Regions from separate parts of the Psychrobacillus sp. FSL H8-0510 genome, predicted to be linked through region 4. Evidence: riboswitches for the same ligand, from Rfam matches in the RefSeq annotation. Region 4 holds a riboswitch; each other region holds the start of a gene.
The links. Region 4 has a riboswitch for S-adenosylmethionine ahead of metK (methionine adenosyltransferase). Riboswitches for the same ligand answer to the same signal wherever they lie in the genome.
Positions count from the first base shown of each region.

Region 1 (4,935 bases), 2.1 Mb from region 4:
CGTGATCTGCTTTGAATGGTGTATTTACAACTAGTGATTTTGACATTTTATATTCCTACTTTCTCCTGTTGTTTGGATGCTATTTCTAACGATTGTTCAAAGTCAGCTATTAAATCATCAACATTCTCTAATCCAACGGAAAAACGTAGAAGGCCATCTGTTATGCCCCGCTTTTCTCTTTCGGCTTTAGGCATTGCTGCATGAGACATTTGAGCAGGGTGGGAGAGGATGGATTCTACTCCGCCAAGACTAACTGCGAATACAGGAATCCTAATATTTTCTACGAATGACTTAGCAATGGATCTATTTGGTAAACGGAAGGAAAGAACTGCACCGGCACTACTCGACTGTCTGTTATGTGTATCAAATCCTGGATGAGTGGACAGTCCAGGAAAATAGACTTTTTCGACTAAATCATGCCCACTTAAATAGTTGGCAATTTTTCTCGCAGTTTCAGCAGATTTTTCAAATCGTACACTTAGTGTTTTTATCCCTTGTATGAGAGAAAATGAATCTTGTGCACCTAAAATAGCACCGAATGAGTTCTGGATAAATGCTAAACGATTACCTAAATCATCATCTTTTGTAACTGCAAGTCCTGCAATAACATCGCTATGTCCGGATAAAAATTTTGTGGCACTATGTAAAACGACATCTACTCCCAAGTCCAGTGGACGTTGGTATAATGGTGTCATAAATGTATTGTCTAAAAAGGTTAAACAGTCATGGGACTTTGCAAGCTCTACTACTGCATGAATATCAGTGATACCCAAGCAAGGGTTCGAGGGTGTCTCAATGTATATTAGTTTTGTATTGGGTTGTATTGCTCTTGTAATTGCATCGATGTCAGTAAAATCTGCAAAGCTGTGCTCAATCCCAAAACGAGGCAATACTTCGGTAACAAAGCGAAAGGTACCGCCGTATACATCTTCTGTAATAACGATATGATCGCCAGAAGACAAAAGCATAAAAGCAGAAGAAATAGCTGCAATTCCCGAAGCAAATGCAAGTCCTCTAGTTCCTCCCTCTAGTTCCGCAATGGTTTTTTCAAGTGCTTCTCTTGTAGGGTTTCCCGATCGACTATAGTCATAAGGGCCGAAATTATCAAAGCTTTCTTGATGAAAGGTGGAGGATAAATAAATAGGAACATTGACAGCTCCCGTTATTATTTCTGAATTTCCACGAGTAGAGGCGACGACTAGACTAGTTTCCAATGACTCTTTGAAATCACTCATTTTAAACCCTCACTTTCTAAAGTATTAAATACTTGTTGTAAATCTGTTATTAAATCTTCGACCTCTTCAATTCCCACCGAAAAACGAAGGAGACTATTATCAACCCCTCGTGCAATTCGTTCCATCTCCGGTATATCCGCATGTGTTTGTGTAGCAGGATAAGTGATAAAGCTTTCCACACCGCCAAGACTCTCTGCAAATACAATTAATTTCAAATTCTCTAGGAAAGGGGCAACCCCCTCGCTTTTATGTAAACGGAAGGATAACATCCCACCAACCCCAGGATATAATACATCTTTAACTGCAGGCTCTTGCTTTAAAAACTCTGCAATTCTTTTAGCGTTTAAATCATGTTGCTTCATACGTAGATGAAGCGTCTTTAATCCTCTTATGAGTAACCAAGAATCGAAAGGAGAAAGGACGGCTCCTGCTGCATTATGATTAGTTTGCAGCTGTTCACTAAGTTCCGCACCCTTCGAGACGACAAGTCCCGCAAGAACGTCATTATGTCCACCAATATATTTGGTACCACTATGAATGACAATATCAGCACCCATTTCAATAGGTCGCTGTAAGTAAGGAGTAAGGAATGTATTGTCTACGATTAAAAGTAGATTATGCTCTTTTGCAACCTCAGCAAATAGTTGGATATCAATTTCCAACATCAAGGGGTTTGTTGGGGTTTCAATAAATAAAGCTTTTGTATTTTTGGTTATCAATGCTGTTACTTCTTCAGCTGATTCAAACTTTGCATAAGTGGTACGAATATTATAAGAATCTGCATACTGGTTAAATAACCGGTAGGTTCCACCATATAAATCATCAGGCGCAATTAATTCATCCCCTGAGCGAAAAAGGGACAAAACCAATTGTATAGCGGCCATGCCAGAACTACAGGCAAAGCCAGCATCTCCATCTTCTAACTTTGCAATTCCATCTTCTAAAATAGCGCGAGTTGGGTTTTTAGTTCGTGTGTAGTCATATCCTGTTGACTGCCCGATCCCATTATGTTTGTAAGCTGTTGAAAGATAAATAGGGGGATTTACCGCACCAGTTTTCTCATCACTATGGTTGCCCAATTGAACTAACTGTGTATCGATACTGTTCTTTGACATTAGATGCTCATCCTTTACAATTAAAATAAAAAAAGAGGATTCTCTAATAAGAAGAGAATCCTCAAGTAATATTGAAGTTTGTCTTCTTATCTTCAAGACGTCAAACGTCTATTTGGAATTAGCACCATACCTAAACGTGGCTGGTTGCTGAGACATCTACGGGCCAATCCCTCCGTCTCTCTGGATAAGAAAAATATATTAAATTATCACAATTTTGAATTTAAATAAGCTTAACACGTAGATGTGTTTTTAACAAGATGCATTTTGTTCAACATCATAACAAAAATGTCCATATTAAAACAATTACACCGAGTATTAATGATATCCAACCTACTATTAACTTGTGAGAATAAGCTAAAGCTACTAGCCCCAAAAGAACTGCTCCAGCACCTAGCCAAAGCGGAGCATAAAAGAAACCTAGCACCCCTAAAACGATGCCTAACAAACCAACCCATAATCCTGTAGAAGACTCCATCGTATCCACCTCCCATCTTGTATTGTAGGAACATAAGGCATAATGCTCCTCGTAATATTATATGAAGGTTTAGGAAAGGGAGATAAACAATCGAGGGTGTATTGGGTGCTTTGCTATTTATTTAAATAAACAAAATACTAGAATGTTGTTAAAAATTTGTTATACTAACAAACAGACCCGTCGGTATGTTAGGAGGAAATTCAGATATGGATACTAAATCACTCATAATTGAAACTGCTACAACACTGTTTCAACAAAAAGGCTACAAAACTGTAGGACTAACAGAAATTTTAAAAGCATGTAACGTTACAAAAGGGGCCCTTTACCACCACTTTCCAAATGGCAAAGACGAACTCTTAATAACTTGTTTACATGCTTTAAAAGAAGATATTACAACAGATATTAAAGTGATTTTCAGTAAGCATCCTTCGACTGAAGATGCCATAGTTTCCATGATTGATAAATTAATTCGTAGTTTTGAAAAGGATGGGACCATCACTGGCTATACATTTAGCAGTATCGTTAGTGAGATGGCGACAATGAGTGAGCCTGTCCGAACCGCTTGTAGTGATTTGTATGAAAATATAGAGCAAATTTATTATATTAAACTATTAGCGGATGGTTTTTCGGTTGAAAAGGCTACTGCCATTTCATTATTATTGACTGCTTCAATTGAAGGAGCAATGATGCTGTGTTTAACTCAGCAATCAACTAATCCCTTAATAAAAATTTCAAAACTATTACCAACTTTATTAAAGAATTTCTGAAAAGGAAATCCAATATATAAAAAGAGTACAGTAACTCTGTAATATTGTAGGAATTGTCGGCTGTTTAATGAAACAGCTTTTAATAATGCACTCAGGAATCTGTGGACTAGCTTTAATCCAAGCGAAAACCCATATTAACATGGTTTGCATATAGGATTTAAATGAAAAAATTATGGACACTTCAAAGAGTTTTTTCTCTCTATAACGTTATCCTCTATTATAAAAATCGACTGTTTTGCTTCATATTAATTGCCAAGGTCTAAATAAGCTTTTTGAAAGGAAGATAAGTAAGATATGCATCAAGATAAAAGACTACCAAAGAATGGTAAAGAAGGCGCAATATTTGGCGCAATCATTTGTACATTATCAGTACTATTTATAGGATCAATCAACATAATTCTTGCAGCTGGAGGATTTAACAGTGAGGTTGCAATGGATATGTTAATCCTGTTGCCTATTATTTGGGTTATTGTGATGATTATAGAACCGTTAGCTATCGGTCGTTTTGCTGAATTTTTAGCATCTAAATTTATTTCACCAACAGACGGTTTTGCTGCTCGTATTATGTTCCGTACACTGTTCACAGTTTTAGGTATGTCATTTACAATGACTATTGTTGGCGATATCATGGGGAATGGATTTACAACTGATATCTTTACTAACTTTATCCAAATTTGGCCACGTAACTTTTTAATAGCTCTATTCTTAGAAAGTTTGGTTATTCAACCGATTGCACGTTTTGTAATGGTTAAAATGCATGAAGCTCAAGATAGAAAAGCATTAGTTCAAACAAATACACAAAGTATCTAGGTAAAGTAAGGTACATGGACATTGCACTTACACATCGGATGAAGCTTTCTGTAATAGGGTAAATGAATCAGGAGAAGCTACGAGATACAGTCACGTAGCTTCTCTACTTTTTTAAGTAATCCTCCAATGTCGGTTCCCTAAAAGGTGAATAAGTTAATCCTATAAAAAAAGCGTCCAGACTTTTGAAAGTCTGGACGCTTTTTTTATATTGTTGAACCAGGTGTACGAATGACTAATACATCACATTTAGCTGAACGCACGATTGCTTCAGATACCGAACCAATTAAATAGCGTTCTACTGGCGTATGACCAGTAGCACCGCAAATAATTAAATCTGCCTCCACTGATTTAGCAATCTCTTTTGTTATTACTGTTTTAGGTGAACCATATTCAATAATGACATTTACATTTTCAACACGAGCCGCTATAGAGCGAGCCTTATAGCGATCTAAGATTTCCCGAGATTGTTCTTTAACTTCCTCCGCAACTTCTTGATCAAAAGCTCCAAAATAACGCGTATCAATAATGTTTAC
Region 1 covers NZ_JBBOYZ010000001.1:515,063-519,997, forward strand. The annotation lists gene MHI40_RS02555 (5-methyltetrahydropteroyltriglutamate--homocysteine S-methyltransferase) at 1-46, opposite strand, end outside; gene metC (cystathionine beta-lyase) at 48-1,235, opposite strand; gene MHI40_RS02565 (methionine biosynthesis PLP-dependent protein) at 1,232-2,350, opposite strand; SAM riboswitch class I at 2,434-2,541, opposite strand; gene MHI40_RS02570 (hypothetical protein) at 2,625-2,825, opposite strand; gene MHI40_RS02575 (TetR/AcrR family transcriptional regulator) at 3,032-3,592, shown strand; gene MHI40_RS02580 (DUF2798 domain-containing protein) at 3,887-4,402, shown strand; gene MHI40_RS02585 (universal stress protein) at 4,606-4,935, opposite strand, start outside.
Region 1: linked by a shared signal. The riboswitch ahead of MHI40_RS02565 (methionine biosynthesis PLP-dependent protein) and the one ahead of metK (methionine adenosyltransferase) in region 4 are both predicted to bind S-adenosylmethionine.

Region 2 (4,935 bases), 870 kb from region 4:
GTAAATAGTTTGGAGCAAATGGACTGATTTTATTGTATCTAATGCTTCTAAGAATATTTGACATCCCCTCGACCAAATTTCTAACAACTCCTCACGAGTTTCCACTGTACTTTCAAATTCCTCGTCCCGATTTCTGTCAGGCTTTTCACCGTCTGTCGTCAAAAAGTCAGTCCATCTTGAAATCAGATTCCCACTCATATGTTTAATGATGATAGCTACACTATTGGAATGATTATTTGGAGTCCAAAATAACTTATCTTCCTCCATCTGCATGATTGCTTTTTCTACATCTCTCATTAAATCAGAAAACTTTTGATGAACTACTCCAATAAAATCAGTGTGCACATCCGTTAGTACCGTCAAATCAATCTCCACCTTTTTGTATTCTGGTTTTTCTATATTATAATAGAAATATTCAGAGAAAAGGAGTTGTTTCTATTATTATGAAAAATGCAGTAGAAATTGGTCGTACTGGTCTATTGGTAAATCCTATTGGTTTAGGAAGTAACGCAGTCGGTGGACACAATCTATTCCCTAATCTAAACGATGAAACAGGCAAGGAAATTGTACGAGCTGCTATTCAAAATGGAATCAATTTTATAGATAGTGCCTTTATATATGGGATGGGAAGATCAGAAGAACTCATAGGAGAAGTATTAAAGGAATTTAACACGAGGCAAGATATGATTATTGCAACAAAAGGGGCACACAAGATAGAGGAAGGAAAGGTTATTGTAGATAACTCTCCTAAATTTTTAAGAGAGACCGTTGAAAATAGTTTGCGCAGACTGCAAACCGACTACATTGATCTATTCTATATCCATTTTCCAGATGAAGGAACTCCTAAGGATGAAGCAATTGGAACACTCTCACGACTTAAAGAAGAGGGTAAAATTAGAGCAATTGGCGTATCCAATTTCACAATGGATCAATTAACCGAAGCCAATAAAGACGGGAATTTAGAAGTAATCCAATCAGGCTATAATCTATTCAAAAGAGAGGCAGAAAATGACTTAATCCCTTTTTGCGCCAAACACCAAATTTCATTTATCCCGTATTTCCCTCTTGCTTCTGGTCTTTTGACAGGAAAATTCAATAAAGATTCTATAATTGAAGACGGCCGATCAAAAAATCCGTTATTTCAAGGGGAGGTTTATATTCGTAACTTGGAAAAGATTGAGTCTCTTCGTAGTATAGCAAATGATAAACAAGCGGAGGTTTCTTCCATTGTTCTTGCATGGTATCTAGCACAAAATACCATAGATACAGTAATTCCTGGAGCTAAAAAACCAGAACAAGTGTTACGAAATCTGAAAGCACTTGAAGTGGAACTGACGATAGAAGAAATGCAGGAAATTAACCGAATTTTTAAGACAGAATAAAAAATTATAATGCTCATTTTCATCAACATATATAGGCTGATCGTGAATTCACTCACGGCCAGCCTTTTAGTTATTCCCAATCATAAGGAGTTTCTTGGTACACATAATAATTCAACCAATTGGAAAAAAGTAAATGTGTATGGGAACGCCAGGAGTTCATCGGTATTTGTGTTGGATCATCGTTTGGAAAATAATTTTTTGGGACATCAATATCCACACCTTTTTTAATATCTCGGTTATATTCGTCTGCAAGTGTAGTTGCATCATACTCTAAATGACCCGTAATCATAATATGCTTTTTATCTTTTGATATTACTAGAAAAACACCCGCATCCTTTGAGTCGGAAAGCAGTATTAAACGAGGGTCTTTTTTTATTTCATCGAAAGATACAGCTGTGTACCGAGACACAGGCGCGTGAAATTCATCATTAAACCCTCGCACTAAATGTACAGTTGGGTCTGATAAACGATGACTGAATACCCCAAAGCATTTCTTAGACAAGTCATATTTCCCGATACCATAGTGATGGTAGAGAGCGGCTTGAGCCCCCCAACAAATGTGTAAAACAGAGGTCACCTGAGTTTTAGACCAATCCATTATTTCCATAATCTCATTCCAATAATTAACGTCTTCAAATTTTAAATGCTCAATAGGGGCACCGGTAATAATCATCCCATCGTATTTTCGGTGCTTAATATCCTCGAATGTCGTATAAAAAGTGTCTAGATGTGTTTTACTTACATTTTTAGAATCGTGGGTTGCCATATGTAAAAAGGTTACATTTACTTGTAGCGACGTATTTCCTAGTAAACGGAGCAATTGAAGCTCTGTTTTTTCTTTTTCAGGCATAAGGTTCAAGATAACAATATTTAACGGACGTATGTCTTGAGCTATCGCTCGATCGGTGTCCATGATAAATATTTTCTCGTTTTTAAGATGTTCAGCTGCAGGTAACTGTTTTGGTATATTTATAGGCAATTTGTTGTCCTCCTTTAAATTCAAAAAACCCTCTTTCCTATAAACAAGAAAAGAGGGTGAACGTTTTGCTCTCGATTCTTATCTTTCAAGAAATTATCTTGTAGGAGTTAGCACCTTTCTGACTACTCAGAGGTTGCTGAAGCTTCAACGGGCCATTTCCCTCGGCTTCTCTTGATAAGAGTTATTAAATTATATTGTTCTTCCTGAGTGAATATTAACATTTGTTTTCAAACAATTCAACTTCTTTTAAACTTTAAAGCGATTCACTGCATTCGCTAATTTGTCACTAAGCTCTGTAAGAGTCTCCGAAGCTTTCGCTACCGATTGGATTGCTCTTAGTTGTTCATCTGATGATGCACTTACTTCTTCACATGCTGCTGCGGTTTGCTCTGAAGTTGAAGCCATCATTTGAATCGTATCTACAACTTGATCCTTAAAGGTAGAAACCTGTTCAATTTCTGCTGAAACAGCATCGATCGAAGTTTGTAAATTATTCATCAGTAACGATATTTCACCAAAAGTTACTTCTGTATTTGTTACAACAGAGCCCTGTTCACGGAAAGTTTTGATAGTATCTTCCATTTGTTGTCCTACAGTATGTGATTCACTTTGAAGTTCCGTAATAGTATGCTTTACTTCTTCTGTCGCTTTTGCAGATTGCTCCGCTAGTTTCCGTACTTCATCCGCTACGACTGCAAATCCTTTACCATGCTCCCCTGCCCGTGCAGCTTCAATACTTGCATTCAATGCGAGTAGGTTCGTCTGTGCAGAAATTTGCATAATAGTTTCCATCACACTACCAATCGCATTTACTCTAACTTCCAATGTACTAAACAACGTGGACATAGAGATTAGATTTGACTCCCAGTTTTGGAAAGATGATTTAAGTTCACTCATTTGGTTTTGACCATTCGAATTCATAGTGTTTGCTTTTATAGCTATATCAGTCATCATTACTGATTTTTCATTGATGAGATTGATTTGATCACTTAAGTGCAACGAACTTTCTGTTACGTCTACAGCATCTTCTGCGGATTTAGAAGCACCTACCGCAATCTCACTCACAGCTGACGAAACTTGCTCTGCGGAAGCGTTTGTTTCTTCTGCCACCGCACTTAAACTTTCCGAATTCGATTGGACATTACTCGCAGACTCTTTCACGACCTGAATAATTTCATTCATATTTACAGCCATCTTGTTGAAGTTATTCGCTAGTTGTCCGATTTCATCCTTGGATTTAATATTAGCCTGAACAGTTAAATCTCCTTCTGCCATAGAATCCATCAATCTTTTTAGTTGTTCAATCGGTTTCAATATACGACTTATTAGGAAAAATAATACTAAAAAGATTAACGCTTCTATACATATAACAATAATAATTATTTGTGAACGAATACTGTCAGCTGTTTGATGGATTTTACTTTCTTCATAAACAGCGCCTACCTTCCAATCTAATCCTGGTAACGTAGTGTATACAGTAGTTGTGTTAGTACCATCCATCAAACCGGTCACATGTCCTGTTTCTGAGGTACTAGAAAGCATTTTCTTTACAGAAGAATCCTTGGATAAATTTTCACCAAATAACGTTGGATGAACAATGGCATTACCATCAGCATCTACAATTATAGGATAACCTTCGTACCCCAACTCGCTGTCAGCTAACGTTTCTGTTAACTTCGACAGTAAAATATCAATAGCAAGAACACCGACCACTTGGCCATTTTTAATAACAGCTTTAGCACCAGAAATAGCATATTCTCCAGTTGCTGCATCCACAAATGGTTTAGACCAGCTATAACTCTCTTTGTTTGAAACAGCATTGGAATACCATTCTCTTGAGGTTGGATCAAATTCTGCTCCAAGATCCGCTTCTGGTATTATTTCAATCGATTTATCTGGAAAAGCGATATACACAGATGCTACAGCATCATACAAAGAAACAAATTCATTGAATCTAGTATCTAAGTTTTTTTCTAATTGAGTAGTCAATACTACATTCGTAGCTTTTTCATTATTTTCAAAATCTAAAATTGCATTAGAAGTAGATAGTTGTAAAAGTCCTTTTTCGTATACAGCTAGATAATTTTGTATGGATGAGGTCATTTCTTTAACTATTACTTGGCTCTGGTCAAGTAAATCTTTTTCGGTCTTTTCACTTATTGTATTTGTACTAATACTTATTAGCGGTATCATGCTTACGAATATTAATGCCATTACTGAAACAATAATTTTCCACTTTATTGATTTTCTCATTTTCCATCTACTCTCTATATAAAATTAAATACATGCCAATATTACTAATCCATTTGGGATAGTATTTAATTTATTATATAGTACAAATGTATGAATGTTAATGCTCTTTTCTAACTATTTGATAAATTTATTTTCTATTATCAAAATTATATACAATTTGAATCATCTTCTTGCTCTATCCATTCCAGAGTCAATTTCTCTATCTTCATTTCATTTGATTCAATAGCTTTCAAAAGTTTTTCGTATGTCTCCCAATCCTCTTCTATTTCGATTTGCTCTTTTAGGTTGGAAATTTCTTTTTCCACTGCTTGAATCTCTTCC
Region 2 covers NZ_JBBOYZ010000001.1:1,719,757-1,724,691, reverse strand. The annotation lists gene MHI40_RS08420 (DUF1572 family protein) at 1-363, opposite strand, end outside; gene MHI40_RS08415 (aldo/keto reductase) at 444-1,382, shown strand; gene metA (homoserine O-acetyltransferase MetA) at 1,453-2,361, opposite strand; SAM riboswitch class I at 2,437-2,542, opposite strand; gene MHI40_RS08405 (methyl-accepting chemotaxis protein) at 2,608-4,614, opposite strand; gene abc-f (ribosomal protection-like ABC-F family protein) at 4,761-4,935, opposite strand, start outside.
Region 2: linked by a shared signal. The riboswitch ahead of metA (homoserine O-acetyltransferase MetA) and the one ahead of metK (methionine adenosyltransferase) in region 4 are both predicted to bind S-adenosylmethionine.

Region 3 (4,935 bases), 2.4 Mb from region 4:
GATTGCCTCATTCTGTTCTGCTACAGAAGAAGCTTCTTTAAATTTTGTTAATAACTCTCTAAATGTAGATTTGTCTTGTTCTAAATTTGGACGTTTATATTCATAATCGTTAAATGTAACCAATGGAATTCCCCTCTCTATCGTTTCGCTTTACGAAACTCCTTATTCATATTGTTTATTATTTTCAGATAAATTGCAACCACATTTTTACATATTGATAATTTACAAACGTTATTATATAATGTTTGTAAATTAATAAACAAAGATTGGTTGTGTTTGTATATGGAAGTGTCAGAATTACTTTGGAGTGCCTCCTCAGAACAGTTAAAGTCAGGGTATGCTGAAGAAGACGAAATGTATATTTGTATTATGTGCGGTTTTAAAGTTGAAAAGGGATTCATTTATCCAAAGAATAATATGTTATATGAAGCAGAAAAATTCATGAAGCATCATATTGAAATGGAGCATGACTCTGTTTTTCAATATCTAATAGGGCTTAACAAAAAATTTACTGGCTTAACCGAACATCAAAATAGCCTATTACGCCTCTTTTATGAGGGTAGAAGTGATGCAGAAATACAAACAGAGTTAGGAATTGGAAGCTCTTCTACGATTCGAAATCATCGTTTCGTATTAAAGGAAAAGGAGCGACAAGCAAAAGTGTTTTTAGCGATGATGGAAATGTTAAAGGCAAAAGACAATCATGCACCGACATTTTTACCGCTTCATAAGACTGCAACGATGGTGGACGATCGGTATAACATCACGCAAGAAGAACAAAAAGATATCGAAAGTAAATTCTTCCCAGACGGAATAGATGGACCTCTTATGAAATTTCCGAGGAAAGAAAAGCAAAAACTAGCAACCTTAAGAGTTCTGATCCAAAGATTTGAAAAAGGAAAAACTTACACAGAGAAAGAAATAAATCATGTACTAAAGAATGCTTATGAGGATTTCGTAACATTAAGACGTTACTTAATAGAGTATGGATTTTTGGCCAGACAAGACGATGGTAGTGCGTATTGGGTGAAAAACTAAGTAGAAGGATGGAATATAAATGGATCGCAAAAAAGAATTAAAACAAGAATATAAAGAAATTAAAATCGAGGGCGGAATTTACGTCATCACAAACAAACGAAACGGTAAAAAGTATGTAGCTTCTACACCTAATTTTAAAACGTTGAATGGGGTTAAATTTACATTAGAAAACGGACTCCATTCAAATAAAAATCTGCAAAAGGACTGGACTCAGTTCGGCAAAGATAATTTTGACATAGAGCATATGGAGATTATTAAAAAAGAGGAAACTGAAAGTAGGGTAGGCAAAAAAGAATTAGAAAGGTTATTGGAGAAATGGTTAGAAAAACTACAACCTTTCGGTGAAGAAGGGTATCATAGCTAAAATGAATTTTATGGAATAGTAAAAAGATGGGTATCAAGAAAATAACACGATAATTACTTAATACCCATCTATTTGTAACAATCAATTCCCCAAAATATATGCCTTTAACAACGCGACACGTTCTCGCGTACGAACCTTGAATTCAACCACTTTGGGAGTTTTAGCAGCCACGACATCTGATTTCCATCCTAGTTTACTTGCTAGTACTTTGGATCGTTGTAAATGGTAGTCGCTTGTTATAAGGGTGACGGAGTCGATATTACTGGGTAGTAATTCTTGTGAGAACAGTAGATTTTCATATGTTGAGGTGGCTTTGTCTTCTAAGATGAGTCGATCTTCGGCTATGCCATTTTCCAATAGAAAATCTCTCATCACCACGGCCTCTTCGATATCTTCATCGGGACCTCGTCCACCTGAAAGTACTAATTTTACATGGGTATATTTTTGGGCATACGCAAGAGCAGCCTCCAATCGATACTGTAAAGCAAAAGAAGGGATATTCCCTTTTTTCACTTTGGCACCAAGCACAATAGCATATTGATTGGTGCCATCTGCCTTTGGATTTTGACCATTTTCAAGCCAATTACTCGTGAGAACCCATATCCCAATTCCACTAGAAATAATCACTACTAATGGGATAAGCACGATCCACCTCATTTTCTTCTTCATGATATTCACTCATTTCATACAGATGGTTTCTTCTTACTTAAGAAAGTGGAGATTCTCATCTCTTCCTTTCGCATTAAACGACGGAAATTCTCGAGATGTAGTACAACAGCCATCAAAAATAGGAATCCGGCAATAGCCATTGGCCCTACTCCTTCTGCAAACCAAATGGATGCACCGATAAAAACAAAGTAAAAAACAAACACACCAATTAATAAATAGTCCGTTAATAATGTAGTTCCGATTAATAATATAAGTCCGATTAAACCAAGCGGCCAGCTAAGAGCAAGTAGTACACCAATAAGGGATGCAGTGCCTTTACCACCTTTAAATTTAGTGTAAAGAGGGAAGTTATGTCCAAGTATTACAGCAGCACCTGCACTATATAGCAGGATGTCCTGTTCCACTATCGAAAAATGTGCGTACTGTGAAACCCAAAAACCCGTCCCAATTACGACTATAACTCCCTTTAAAATATCAATTATGGCAACTAAAATGCCATATTTTGCGCCAAGAACAATAGCTGCATTTGAGGCGCCAGAATTTTTTAAGCCCTCTTTTTTAATATTTACCCCACTCAGATACTGAGCTATTTTAGAACCGTGAATGGACCCAACAAGATAACTGATCACAAGGATACAAATCATCGGAATGAGCATTTTTTTCACCCCCATTAACTTCAATATATTAAACGAATGAAAAGATGAGAAGTTTCAGAATTTTAAAGTATATGTTTTTTAATTATTCAAAAAAGTATTGACAAATAGATTGGTAGAAATCTATACTGTGTAACAAGATGGAAAACTAAATCTAATACTCTTATCAAGAGTGGCGGAGGGAATAGGCCCTACGATGCCCGGCAACCAACAAGTTCTCAACTTGGAAAGGTGCTAAATCCTACAAATTCTAAATTGAATTTGGAAGATAAGAGGAGGAACATGCGAATTTGCACCCTCTTCTTAATTGAAGAGGGTTTTTTGTTTGTTCTAATCCTCCCTCGCCTCCATAAGCGTCCATCTAACTACATTTTAGGAGGAATTCAAATGACCAATCTACAAAAAGAAACACTACTTTTACACGGTGGCCAACAACCAGATCCAGTGACTGGATCACGAGCAGTACCCATTCATAAGACGACATCCTTTGTATTTAGAGATACAGAACATGCACAAAACCTATTTGCTCTTGCAGAAACAGGTAATATCTATTCACGTATTACGAATCCAACTGTGGATGTATTTGAACAACGAATTGCATTATTAGAGGGGGGAACGGCAGCAGTTGCATTTTCTTCAGGAATGGCAGCTATCGCATTTTCTATATTAAACATTGCAGGAGCAGGAGACGAAATTATTGCTGCTGAGAATTTATACGGTGGTACGTTTAATTTATTTGCTCATACATTGCCGCGATATGGTATAACGGTGAAATTTGTAGATTCTACAGATCCAGAAAATTTCCGAGCTGCTGTGACAGATAAAACGAAAGCATTTTTTGGAGAAATTATAGGAAACCCAAGCTTAAATGTATTAGATATAGAAAACGTAGCAGCCATTGCTAACGAAGTAGGAGTGCCTTTACTTGTAGATAGCACATTTGCTACTCCATATGGATCGAACCCTATTAAGTACGGTGCTCATGTCGTAATTCATTCAGCGACTAAGTGGATTGGTGGTCATGGTACTACGATTGGTGGAGTTGTAGTAGATGGAGGAAACTTCAATTGGGACTCCGAGAAATTTCCAGGATTCACACAACCGGATGTGACCTATCATGGTCTAAGATATGGAATAGACGTTCCAAACGTGGCATTTGCAGTGAAATTACGCGTTCAATTGCTTCGTGATTTTGGTCCAACTTTAAGTCCTGAAGCAGCATTTTCCTTTTTACAAGGACTAGAAACACTTCATTTACGCGTACCAAAGCATAATGAAAATGCACAAAAAATTGCGGAGTACTTAGAAAGTAACGAAGAAGTAACTTGGGTTAACTACTTAGGTTTAGAAAGTCATCCCTCCCATGAGCTTGCTAAAAAGTACTTACAGAATGGTTTTGGTTCCATCCTAACTTTTGGAGTGAAAGGTGGTAAAGAGGCAGGTCGTAATATTATCGATAATATTGAAATTTGGTCGCATGTAGCTAATGTCGGGGATGCTAAATCGCTAATAATCCACCCTGCATCTACAACACATCAGCAGTTAACTCCTGAAGACTTGGTGAAATCGGGCGTTACAGAAGACTTAATTCGCTTGTCTGTTGGACTAGAGGCGGTTGAGGATTTACAGTCTGCCCTTGATAAAGTACTTGTGGGAAAAACAAATGTCCTCTCTAGATAGAATTTTATTGATAATTGAGTAAAAATGGGCTACAATATGTAAAATAGTTCTTCGTATATGAATGCGATTAGATTTTACAAATTGAAGCAAATTGGAACTCAATTGTGCAAATTCAGTTGGAGGAGATAGCATGGCGACGATAAAAGCAGCAATCCTAGGTTTCGGAACAGTCGGGCAAGGGATTTACAACATTGTAAATGAAAAAAGAGAAGATCTGAAAAAGTCTTTAGGATTAGAACTAGAAATTAGTGCGATCCTCGTAAACAATGTTGGAAAAGAAAGAATGGCTACACCTGGTGTGTTAGTAACTGATAACTTTGAGGATATTATTAATATACCTGGACTCCAAGTGGTATTCGAGGCAATTGTAAATGAGGAACCGGCATATAACTACTTATGTAGAGCGATTGATAAAGGATGTCATGTAATAACAGCAAATAAAGTAATGTTCTCCAAATATAGTATTCCATTACATGAGCGTGCAAAGTCTCGTGGAGTATTTATAGGATATGAAGCAACAACAGCCGGCGG
Region 3 covers NZ_JBBOYZ010000001.1:187,828-192,762, forward strand. The annotation lists gene MHI40_RS00945 (M3 family oligoendopeptidase) at 1-123, opposite strand, end outside; gene MHI40_RS00950 (DUF2087 domain-containing protein) at 283-1,038, shown strand; gene MHI40_RS00955 (GIY-YIG nuclease family protein) at 1,058-1,402, shown strand; gene MHI40_RS00960 (YdcF family protein) at 1,484-2,071, opposite strand; gene MHI40_RS00965 (glycerol-3-phosphate acyltransferase) at 2,086-2,727, opposite strand; SAM riboswitch class I at 2,885-2,999, shown strand; gene MHI40_RS00970 (O-acetylhomoserine aminocarboxypropyltransferase/cysteine synthase family protein) at 3,112-4,404, shown strand; gene MHI40_RS00975 (homoserine dehydrogenase) at 4,535-4,935, shown strand, end outside.
Region 3: linked by a shared signal. The riboswitch ahead of MHI40_RS00970 (O-acetylhomoserine aminocarboxypropyltransferase/cysteine synthase family protein) and the one ahead of metK (methionine adenosyltransferase) in region 4 are both predicted to bind S-adenosylmethionine.

Region 4 (4,935 bases):
TTAGATATGAGAAAGATGATGAAACGAGTCATTGGTGGTACTCCTAGCAAATACCCAGTGGGATACGAAGAGCGAGATGTATTACCTCTTATAAAGGAAATGAAGACATCCACGCTTATAATTCACGGTGAACAAGATAAAAATGTCTCTTTTGAGCATGCAAAGGTTTTAGAGCATGCATTAGTAGGGAATAGTATACCAGTTGAAACCTGGTACTATCCAGAATTCACACATTTTTTTCCGAGCAAAATAAATAGACGTGTAGTAAAAGATGCATGTCATTGGATGAAAAATATCAGAGAGGGGTTTTATAGTGGGTAATGTTGTAGTAACAACTGAGGCAATGAGTGTAGAGGGGAAATCTTCGTTTCCCATAGATACGAGTTTTTGGGAGGATTTGTGGGATCAATATACAAACGAGTTCCAAGAAGTAGTGATCCATTGTTGGTTGGAAGAACTAGAAGTGTTAGAAGAGTTAAACTCTCGAGCTGTTTCCGTTCAGACAGAAGGATTGATGAAAGTGATTACTATTAATCTAACGGATGAAAATAGACTCTATTTTAGAAATTATTCTGTTGATCCAAAAGGTGGTTTAAAGTGGTATACAATGTTCTTTCAAGAAGATGGGGTTGAACAGATGGAAATAGGTCATTATGGTTCTGAAATTATTCTATATAAAGTTAATGAAGAGGAAGCCGAAAAGTTTGTAGAAATATTTCCTAAAATAACGGATAGTGAATATCATGAGACTAATGGTGACTAGAATAATGCTAATTTGACTTAATCATCCTTTGCAATAAAATATACTTATTATTCTTTTTAGCAAATAAAAGCACAAATATAAAAAAAGAGTCCAAATTCATTCGAATTTGGACTCTTTTTGATGTTTACTCTATTAAGCTAATGGTCCGCCTTTAAAGGAAATGTCTTCAGAAACTGTACCAAACTTTTTAAAGTTTTCACGGAATGACTGAGCTAGCTCAGCAGCTTTTTGGTCATATGCTGCTTTGTCTGCCCATGCATTACGAGGGATAAGTACTTCAGAAGGTACTCCTTCTACTTCTGTAGGAATAGCTAAACCAAATACTGCATCTGTTGCTGTTTGGGTATTGTTTAGTTTGCCATCAATTGCAGCACGAACCATTGTACGTGTGTATGAAAGCTTCATACGGTTACCTACGCCGTATTCTCCGCCAGTCCAACCAGTGTTTACTAAGAATACTTGTGCACCGTGCTCGTCAATCTTCTTGCCTAGCATTTCTGCATACACTGTTGCATGTAATGGTAGGAAGGGCGAACCGAAGCAAGTCGAGAATACCGGTTGTGGCGATGTAACTCCACGTTCAGTACCAGCAAGTTTAGAAGTAAAGCCACTTAAGAAATGGTACATTGCTTGTTCTTTCGTTAGTTTACTAATCGGAGGCAATACGCCAAAAGCGTCCGCAGTTAAGAAAATAATTGTATTTGGGTGACCTGCTACTGAAGGGTCTACAATATTATCGATATATTGAATTGGGTATGCAGCACGTGTATTTTCGGTTAATGAGTTATCTGCATAGTTAGCTACGCGAGTTTCTGCATCTACTACTACGTTTTCTAGGACCGTGCCGAATGAGATCGCGTCCCAAATTTGTGGTTCGTTTTCACGAGTTAGGTCGATACATTTTGCGTAACAGCCACCTTCGATATTGAACACACCGTTATCCGACCAACCGTGCTCATCGTCTCCGATTAATTTGCGACCAGCATCTGCTGAAAGGGTAGTTTTCCCTGTTCCTGATAATCCGAAGAATAATGTAACGTCTCCATCATCCCCAACGTTTGCAGAGCAGTGCATTGGTAAAATGTCCTGTTCTGGTAGTAAGTAGTTCATAATAGAGAAAATAGATTTCTTCATCTCGCCAGCATACTCAGTTCCACCGATTAGAACTGTGCGTTTTTCCATAGATACGATGATAAAAGTCTCTGAGTGAGTACCGTCTACCGCTGGATCTGCTTTAAAGTTAGGAGCAGATAGAATAGTGAAATCAGTCGTATGAGTAGCAAGTTCTTCTTGTGTTGGTCGTATGAATAGCTGATGAGCGAAAAGGTTATGCCAAGCGTATTCGTTAATAATTTGAATACCTAAACGTGATTCTTTGTCTGCTCCTGCATATCCTTTAAACTCGAATATTTCATCTTGTTTGTTTAAGAAGTTAATCATTTTTTTATATAATGCTTCGAAAATGTCAGAAGAAATTGGTTGGTTTACTGAGCCCCAATCGATTTTGTCTTTAGAAATAGCTTCATCTACTATATACTTATCTTGGGGAGAACGGCCAGTATATTTTCCTGTTTCAGCTTTAACTGCACCAGTAGAAGTTAGTACTGCTTCTCCTCTTGTTGTAGCTTTTTCCACAAGTTGTGGCACTGACAATTGGCTGCTAACGTTATTTCCTGCTAACAATGCTTTCAGTTCACTCACTGTTTCGATTGAATTCATTTTGAATATACCATCCTTTTTTTATATTTCCTCTTCAAAAGAGGAAGTTTTCTAGATATGTGAATTAGTATAACACATTAGCTTCATTAGTCTATACTATTCACTTTTAATTTTTTCTTTTGTGTATAAAATACAAACAAAAATAGTTGACATCTTATACATACTTACGTATGATGATAAATTGAACGGATACTCTTATCCCGAGCTGGTGGAGGGGTCAGGCCCTATGAAACCCGGCAACCTGTAGTATTTTCATTATTACAAAGGTGCCAAACCTGAGACAAGGTGAAATTCCTTGATTGATAAGAGTGAAAGGTGCTTATGATACTAATACCTTTCCTCATGTATATTTACGTGAGTGAGAGGTTTTTTTATTGAACATCGCCCTTTATCCTTGTGTGCCAAGTCCGAAACGGCTTCAAGTTAACTTCAATGCATTTAACTTACATGTACTATTATGTGAAGAAAATGCATGAAACATTTTGAATGGCTTGACATGGGAATGAGTACCGTATCAATTCTTGAGAGAAATCTCGCGGGATATAGGAGGAACAATCTATGACACAACGTCGATTATTTACGTCAGAATCAGTGACAGAGGGACATCCAGATAAAATTTGTGATCAAATCTCTGATGCAATTCTAGATGCAATTCTAGCAGAAGACCCAAATGCTCGTGTAGCTTGTGAAACGAGTGTAACAACAGGGTTAGTATTAGTTGCTGGAGAAATTACTACATCTACTTATGTAGATATTCCAAAAGTAGTTCGTTCTACTATTAAAGAAATTGGTTATACACGTGCGAAGTATGGTTTTGACTCAGAAACTTCTGCTGTGCTAACTTCTATTGATGAACAATCACCTGACATTGCGCAGGGTGTAGATCAAGCGTTAGAAGCAAGAGAAGGATCTATGAGCGATTCTGATATAGATGCAATTGGAGCAGGAGACCAAGGCTTAATGTTTGGTTATGCTTGTAATGAAACTCCAGAGCTTATGCCGTTACCAATTAGTTTAGCGCATAAACTAGCTCACCGATTGGCACAAGTCCGTAAAGATGAAACTTTAGATTATCTTCGTCCAGATGGGAAAACACAAGTAACTGTAGAGTATGATGAGAACAATAATCCGGTTCATATCGATACAATAGTTATATCTACTCAACACCATCCGGAAATTACGTTAGAACAAATTCAAAAAGATATTAAAGAAGTAGTGATCAATCCGATTGTTCCTACAAATTTAATAGATGAAAATACAAAATACTTTATCAATCCAACTGGACGCTTTGTAATTGGTGGACCACAAGGAGATGCTGGTTTAACAGGACGTAAAATTATCGTAGATACTTACGGTGGATACGCTCGTCATGGTGGGGGAGCATTCTCTGGTAAAGATCCAACAAAAGTAGACCGTTCTGCTGCATACGCTGCACGCTATGTTGCTAAAAATATTGTTGCCGCTGGTCTTGCTGATCGTTGTGAAGTACAACTTGCTTATGCAATTGGTGTAGCTAAACCTGTTTCCATTGCTGTAGAAACTTTTGGTACTGGAAAAGTAGAAGAAGTGAAATTAGTTTCATATATTCGTGAACTATTCGACCTTCGTCCAGCAGGAATTATTAAAATGCTAGATCTACGCCGTCCAATATACAAACAAACTGCTGCTTATGGTCACTTTGGTCGTACAGATATTGATGTGCCATGGGAAAAAACAGATAAAGCTGCACAATTAAAACAAATGGCTGGATTATAATAGTATGAACAAAAAAGGCTAGGTACATGCCCAGTTCATTAAGTTCAAAACCCGTTTCTATCGTTTTTGAATGGCTTTGAACAGATGTTTTGCTATATTATTACCGATTGAATTTTTAGGTGTGCTGGTTGGTTGTGACGGAAGTCACAACCAACCAGCACACCTTTTTTCGGTAATCTTATGGCGTTTGTCTGTCCGTCGCCCTTCTATAACTCTAAGAAACAGGTTAGTGCATTTTTGGCTAACTAGAGATAAAATTCTTTCCTACTGAAAAGAGGAAGCTCACGAAGATGCAATTTCGTTCGCTATTTCGCTTCTTTATTTAGTAAAAACTCGCTATTTTCATTTATTTCCACTGTTACAAAATCTACTATCTTCATCCTTCATGACAGGATAGAATCCTTCATTCAACAGACTGTTTTATCACTATATTAACTTTGTACTACTCTTATCATGTAAGCGATAGGCTGTGTTGTTTCTTGTTGAGTAACTACTTGCTTAATAGATTGGAGTGCAAGGTGGCGACTCGGGTGGGATGAGTGAGACAGATGAGATATCACAACGACGCGTAGCGGCGGTGATAGCTCATCGCTCACCCCACCGAACGCGTCCACCTGAAACGCAAATCAGTAGTACTATTCATTCTTTCACCCAAAAACACAGTGTCCACAGTAAAATTTTATATACGCTTATCTTTC
Region 4 covers NZ_JBBOYZ010000001.1:2,590,638-2,595,572, reverse strand. The annotation lists gene MHI40_RS13090 (alpha/beta hydrolase family protein) at 1-321, shown strand, start outside; gene MHI40_RS13085 (hypothetical protein) at 314-763, shown strand; gene pckA (phosphoenolpyruvate carboxykinase (ATP)) at 896-2,482, opposite strand; SAM riboswitch class I at 2,675-2,791, shown strand; gene metK (methionine adenosyltransferase) at 3,041-4,237, shown strand.